One region of the Streptomyces sp. bgisy130 genome, then DNA from elsewhere that is predicted to be linked to it. Evidence: riboswitches for the same ligand, from Rfam matches in the RefSeq annotation. Region 1 holds a riboswitch; each other region holds the start of a gene.

The links. A riboswitch is a leader RNA that binds a small molecule or an ion and turns the genes downstream of it on or off. The one in region 1 is predicted to bind cobalamin.
Region 2: another riboswitch for cobalamin. It lies ahead of nicT (Nickel transporter NicT); the one in region 1 lies ahead of AC3EUV_RS18980 (SCO2321 family membrane protein).
Region 3: another riboswitch for cobalamin. It lies ahead of AC3EUV_RS15690 (cobalamin biosynthesis protein); the one in region 1 lies ahead of AC3EUV_RS18980 (SCO2321 family membrane protein).

What each region holds. Positions count from the first base shown of each region.
Region 1 covers NZ_JBYISA010000013.1:14,412-16,667, forward strand. Annotated here, with positions in the region: gene AC3EUV_RS18975 (SCO2322 family protein) at 1-27, opposite strand, end outside; gene AC3EUV_RS18980 (SCO2321 family membrane protein) at 27-1,334, opposite strand; cobalamin riboswitch at 1,558-1,679, opposite strand; gene AC3EUV_RS18985 (Strvi_7410 family MBL fold metallo-hydrolase) at 1,802-2,256, opposite strand, start outside.
Region 2 covers NZ_JBYISA010000005.1:24,508-26,763, forward strand. Annotated here, with positions in the region: gene AC3EUV_RS09020 (alpha/beta fold hydrolase) at 1-535, shown strand, start outside; cobalamin riboswitch at 647-893, shown strand; partial or broken gene nicT (Nickel transporter NicT) at 904-2,062, shown strand; gene AC3EUV_RS09030 (VOC family protein) at 2,098-2,256, opposite strand, start outside.
Region 3 covers NZ_JBYISA010000010.1:3,810-6,065, forward strand. Annotated here, with positions in the region: gene AC3EUV_RS15680 (caspase family protein) at 1-173, opposite strand, end outside; gene AC3EUV_RS15685 (effector-associated constant component EACC1) at 179-616, opposite strand; cobalamin riboswitch at 820-969, shown strand; gene AC3EUV_RS15690 (cobalamin biosynthesis protein) at 1,123-2,157, shown strand; gene AC3EUV_RS15695 (cobyric acid synthase) at 2,246-2,256, shown strand, end outside.

The DNA of each region.
Region 1 (2,256 bases):
GGCGCCGGCGATCCTGGTCCGCCGCATCAGAGCTGGTTCTTCTTACGGCTGCTCAGCAGGAACCCGATGCCGGCGCCGAAGGCGAGGCCGACGCCGATGACCCACCACACGCTGATGCCGCCGCCGTCCGTGGCGCCGTCGGCGTCCCCGGTGTCCTTCTGCGCCGCGGCGGCCGGCTTGGGACCGGTGGCGTTGAGCGCGGCCACCAGGTCGGTGCCGCCGAAGGAACGCGGGTCGGTACCGGTGGCGTGCGCGGCCAGCACCAGCTGGGCGTACGCGGCGGGTCCGTTCTGCTTGGCCCAGTCCGTGGCGTTCTTCTCCAGCCACTTCAGCGGCTTCGCGGCAGCGGCACCGTGCCCGCCCGCCGCCAGCGCCACCACCGCGTCGGCGGTGTTGCCGACATCGGGCTGCTTCTCGGCGCCCGGCATCGCGGAGAGCAGATGCTGCCCGTTCTTGTCGAGCTGCGCGACGAGGTAGGCATCGCCACCCGCCGCGGCCCGCGCCGACTCGTTCTTCTTCGCGTCCCCGCCGTCCTTGCAGTTCAGCGGCTTGACCGGAGCGTCTGCCCGCTGGTCAGCGGGCGCCACGACGAAGCCCTTGCCGAGCGCTCCGGTCGCGGCGGCCGCGGTGGCGTCGGCGTTCGGGGCGGCGCCCTTGAGCTGGAAGGTGAACGCGCCGCGCTCGCCCTCCTTCGCGTCGCAGCCCAGCTGGAAGGTGAGCAGCCCGTCGTACGGGGTCTTGCCGCCCTTCTTGGAGGTCACGGACCGCGGCTTCTCGCCCGCCGCCGCGAGCGCGCCGATGACCACGGACGTGGAGTTGGCGTCGCTGGCCGAACCGGGCATCGAGCTCCAGCCGCCGTCATCGTTCTGCACCGATTTCAGCCAGCCCACGGCCTTTTGCACGGTGTCACCGTGCCCGCCGAGCGCGGCCAGCGCCTGCACCGCGGCCGCAGTCTGGTTGGTGTCCCGCATGGTCTTGGCGTCACAGGGCTTGCCGGGCTCGGCACGGAAAGCGGTGAACGCGCCGTCGGCGCACTGCTGCCCGACCAGCCAGCGCACGCCGGACGCCGCCGGCCGCACCCCCACCGTGTCCTGCGCGAGCAGCGCGAGCGACTGCCGCCACACCCCGTCGTACTGCGGGTCCTTGGTGCCGTACAGGCCGTCCGGCAGCTTCTTGGGGGACGCGGACGGGGCGGCGTCGTCGGCGTACGCGGCGGGGGCAGCGGCCGCGCCCAGCACCGCCGCGGCCGCCAGCGCCGTGGCGGCGCGGCGCGCCAGGAAGGCGACGGGGTGCGTCAGGGGGGCCTGGTGAGCCATGGAAGCCATGGGGGCCATCGGGTCGGTGCCTCTCGGGTCGGGTCGCGGAGATGTACGCAGCCGCGCTCGGCCGACCGCCCGCGCGGCCATCCCCCTGGATCGCGGACGCGGTGGCACCGGGCTCAGCTCCGTATACCTCGACGGTGCCGCGCACCGGCCGTCCCTGTGGCGGACGGTTCCGGTGGCGGGAGCCTTGGTCGTGCCCCCTCGGGTGCTCCGGCTCGTACGGCCGTCCTGCCGGGCCAGCCGGCGCGGTACGGACGGGCCGTCCTCACGGTTGCGGGTCAGCGCCGGATTTCCACCGGCTTCCCCCGATCGGGTACGGATGAATTTGTCCCGCACACCTTAACCGGCACCGGGCGGGCGCTCGCTCGCCCGTACGAGCCGACGAAATCCGGCACGAGCCGGAGGGAGCGGCGCGCGCGCCGGGCACGGGCGCGGCACGGGCCGGGCGCACCGGCGCCGGGTACGAAAGGCCCGCCCCCTCACACCGCCCGATACCGCACCGGATCCGACCCCGGCACCCACTCCGCCCGCCCCTGCTTCACCAGCCGGCGCAGATGGGCCTCGGCCTCCGAGACGGCGATATTGCGGGATCCGTAAGGGATCTGCTCCCACGGGCGGTTCCACTCCATGGCCACGGCGAGCTGCCAGACGGTGCGCGGTTCCTGGAGCAGGGATCCGAGCTGGGCCAGCCGCTCTTCGTGGTGGGCGATGAGGGTGCGCACCCGGCCGCCGGCGTCGGTGAACGCGTGCTGATGGGCGGGCAGCACCTCGGCGGGGTCGAGCCGGCCGACGCGCTCGAGGGAGTCGAGGTAGTCGCCCAAGGGGTCGGCGTCCTCCCCGGAGCCCGCCATGCCGTGCGGGCCGGGCGGGCTCCCCTCCTCGTCCGGGGCCTCGTACAGGCCGATGTGCGGGGTGATGCCGGGCAGGAGGTGGT
Region 2 (2,256 bases), on a different contig from region 1:
CGCGCGGGTCGCCCTGGACACCGCCCTCGCCCACCCCGGCCGGGTGACGGCCCTCGCGCTCGCCTCCCCGGGAATCAGCGGCCGGGCCTTCACCGACCCCTTCGTCCTCGCGCACATCAAGGAGCAGGTGGCGGCGATCGGCGAACCGGACGGCGCGGAGCGGTATGTCGAGCACTTCCTGCGGATATGGGTGGACGGGCCGCATCGTGAGCCGTCCGCGGTGCACCCGGGATTCCGCGAACGGATGCGCGCCTCGGCCGCGGCCAATGTGGAGGTCCATGCCGACGGAATGGGCGCCGGAATGCCCCTCGAAGTCGGTGCCGCCGACCGCCTCGGGGAGGTCCGGGTGCCGACGGTCGTGTTCGACGGCGACCTCGACAGCCGGGACATCTCCGCCAACGCCCATGCGATAGCCCTGACCGTCCCCGGCGCCCGAAGGGTCCGAATACCGGGTGCGGCCCATATGGTCAACCTGGAGAACACCCCGCTCTTCGACCACGAACTGCACACCTTCCTCTCGTCCCTGGACTACTGACCCACCGGGACCGTCAGCCCACCGCAACCGGCCCTCTGTGAACGGCCCGTTGAGGGGCGCCCCCGCGAACGGCGGAAAACCCCCACACACCTCGTGCCACGGGGGCGGCGGCTAGAGTGGCCGGGCCGTGGTGTTCGGGAAGCCGGTGACGGACCTTGTGGTCCCAGCCCGGAGCGGCCCTCGCCACTGTGATCGGGGAGTTTCCACCCCTTCCGCGGGCGCCTGGCGCGCCCGCGGCGCCACTGACCGCAGCCCGCGGCCGGGAAGGCGGGGGCGGACGCGGGCACCCTTCCCCAAGCTCTAAAGGAGCAGGGTGATACCCCTAAGCCAGGAGACCGGCCACGGCATCTCACGAACTGATCCACGAGGTGCTGGAGCGTGACCGTCCGGATGGCCCTGTCCACCGATACCCCGAACTCCCCTGCCCCCGCCGCATTCCGCTGGCGCCGGCAGGACACCGTCCGTACCGCGGGCCTGATGGCCGTCATAGCCGGGCTGCATGTCGTGGCCTTCGGCGTGCTCTTCCTGCTCGTGGTCCCGAACCACTACTCCGTCGGCAGCCAGGTCTTCGGCGTCGGGCTCGGCATCACCGCGTACACCCTCGGTATGCGGCATGCCTTCGACGCCGACCACATCGCCGCGATCGACAACACCACCCGCAAGCTGATGGCCGACGGCAAGCGGCCCATCTCGGTCGGCTTCTGGTTCGCCCTCGGCCACTCCAGCGTGGTCGTGATGATGGCGGCCCTCGTGGCCGGCGGCGCCCAGCTCGCCGGCACGCTGCTCAACAACGAGTCCCGTACGCACCAGATCCTGGGCACCGTCGGCACCACCGTCTCGGGCACCTTCCTCTACCTCATCGCCGCCCTCAACCTCATCGCGCTGGCCGGGATCTGGCGGGTCTTCCGAGGGATGCGGGACGGCCACTACGACGAGGCCGAGCTGGAGCAGCGCCTCGACGCACGCGGCTTCATGAACCGCTTCCTGGGACGGTTCACCCGCTCCATCTCCCGCCCCGGCCAGATGTTCCCGCTCGGTTTCCTCTTCGGGCTCGGCTTCGACACCGCGACCGAGGTGACCCTGATGGTGATGGCGGGCAGCGGCGCGGCGGCGGGCCTGCCCTGGTACGCGATCCTGTGTCTGCCGCTGCTGTTCGCCGCCGGGATGAGCCTGTTCGACACCCTGGACGGCACCTTCATGAACTTCGCCTACCAGTGGGCGTTCGCCAACCCGGTGCGCAAGGTCTACTACAACCTCACCATCACCGGCCTGTCGATCGCCGTCGCCTTCTTCATCGGCACCATCGAGCTGGTGACGGTGCTGCACGACAAGCTCGGCCTCAACGACGCGCTGACCGGCTGGATTTCCGGCCTCGACCTCGACAACGTCGGCTTCATCATCGTCGGCCTGTTCGTGGTGGTGTGGGCCGCGGCGCTGGCGTACTGGCGCCTGTCCGGCGTCGAAAAGCGCTGGGCGGAGCGGGCCGGGCGAGCCGAGTCGCCGGGGCGGACCGCGCCAGAAAGCTGAGGAACCGCGGGCCCGCCCGACCTGACCCCGCGCCCTCAGGTCGCCGAGCCCGCCGCGGCGCCCGTCTCCCGGTCCGGCCCCCACTGCTCCAGCGCCGCTGCCAGATCGAGGGGCAGCAGCCGGTCCGGCTGGTCCGGGCCCGGCCAGTCCTCCCGCGGGACCCGCCACATCACCTCGAACTCGTTGCCGTCCGG
Region 3 (2,256 bases), on a different contig from region 1:
CGGCAGATGACGACCTCGCCCTTGGTGAAGAGGTCGGTGCCGGGGGCGAGCAGGACGCGTTCGAGTTCCTGGGGGTTGTCCCGTACGGCGGGCAGCGGCCGCAGGTGGCGGTAGTCGTCGACGCAGATCAGCAGCGCCCGGTTGACCTTGCCGCGTGCGTCGTATTCGGACATCCGGCTCAGTCCCCGGCGGTGCTGCCGCCCCCGTTCGCCGGGCTGCCGGGATCGGGGCGTTCGGGGGCCGGGGCGCCCGGTCCCGGGTCGCCCAGTGCGCGCAGTTCGCCGTCCCCGCCGCCGACCGCCACGGCGGGCCGTTCGCCGGTGTCGCGTTCCTCCCTGCGGCGGCGCAGCCACTCGCGCAGGGCGATGCTCAGGCTCTTGGTGATCTCGGCGGCGACCGCGCCGACCACGACCAGGATCAGGTCGTCGACGCCGATGGCCATGTCGCCGGGGCCGTCGTCGCGCTCCCCCGCCGGCCGCAGCTCCCAGTCGTGCGGCCGCCCGTTCAGCCAGGGCTCGCGCTCCAGCCACGCCTTGAGGTCCTCGGCGTCCTGGTCAGGATTGTTCGTGCCCGTGATCCTGATACGGATCTCGTGACGGTCAGCGCGCTGCGGCATCCCCCGGCCCCCTTCCGGCGGCCCCTTCGCCGCCGTGCACCAGATAGTGACGCGGGATCAGGTGCGCGGGCAACCGTCCGTGACCCCCCAGCCACGCTGTGGCGTGCGCCACAGCGCCTGCCACGGGGCAGCGTCGCAGGTCAAGGGTGAGTTGACGGCGTTCGCGGGGCGTGGTGGACTGCCGGAGCCAATCGGCGACAGCAGAGGAAGTCCGGTGCGAATCCGGCGCGGTCCCGCCACTGTCACCGGGGAGCGTTCCTCCAGCGAAGGCCACGGTCCGCCTCGCATACGTCGGATGACGTACGCGGGACTGGAAGGCCGGAGGACACGCCGATCCGGGAGCCAGGAGACTCTGGTCGCCGTCACGTCGAGCCAGGGCGCGGACCCTGAGTGAGGACATACCGCCATGCCCGGCCGCCCCTTGAGATCGCCACTGCCCGCTGCCGCAGGGCTCCTTCGGGGCCGGGCGGGACGTCACGGACGCGCCCTGACGGCGGTCTGACCCGATGCGCGGCGAACACGCGGGATATGCGTGCGGCGCGGCCCTCGGCTTTCTCGGCGACCTGATCGCGGCGGATCCGCGGCGCGGCCATCCGGTGGCCGCGTTCGGCCGGGCCGCGGGCGCCGTCGAGCGCCGGCTGTGGCGCGACCACCGTGGTTACGGGGCGGCTCATGCCGTGCTGTGTGCGGGCGGGGCCGCGGCCGGTGCGGCGCTGCTGGAGCGCGCGGTGCGGGGCTCGGCTTCCGCTTCTCTGCTGTCGCTCCGTGGTGGCGCCCGGGTCGCGCTGACTGCGGCGACGGCCTGGGCCGTGCTGGGCGGCACCTCGCTGGGCCGGGAGGCACGGGCCGTCGGCGGGGCGCTGACGGCGGGTGATCTGGACGTGGCACGGGAGCGGCTGCCGCATCTGTGCGGGCGCGATCCGCAGGCGCTGGACGGGCCGCAGATGGCCCGTGCGGTGGTGGAGTCGGTCGCCGAGAACACCTCCGACGCGGTGGTCGGCGCCCTGGTATGGGGCGCGTTGGGCGGAGTGCCCGGTCTGGTGGCGTTCCGTGCGGTGAACACCCTGGACGCGATGGTGGGGCACAAGTCGCCGCGCTACCGCCGCTTCGGCTGGGCCGCGGCCCGGCTCGACGATCTCGCCGGCTGGCCCGGCTCCCGGCTGACCGCCGCGCTGACCGTGCTCGCCGGCCCCGACCGGCGCGGTGCGCTGCGGGCCTGGCGGGCGGACGGCGGTGCGCATCCGAGCCCCAACGCGGGCCCGGTGGAGGCGTCGTTCGCGGGTGCGCTGGGCGTACGGCTGGGCGGCACGCTGGCGTACGGCGGGCGGGTGGAACACCGTCCGGTGCTCAACGGCCCGGCGCCGCCGGTGGCGGTGGACGACATCGAGCGCGCGGTGCGGCTCTCCCGGCGGGTAAGTGTGCTGGCACTGGCGACGACGGTGGCGGCGCGGGCGGCGGGCGGCGCCGCGCGGGCTGTGGTGGCCCGGGGGGCGTTGGCTCGGGGGGCCAAGGGGCTCGGGCGTGAGGCGGGCGCGGTATGAGGCCGTCCGTTTTTTCCCCGCCGCCCACCCCCCTTCGGGGGGTGGGCGGGTGTAGTGACCCGAAGCGCAGGAGGAGGAGGAGGAGCCGGTGAACGGGCG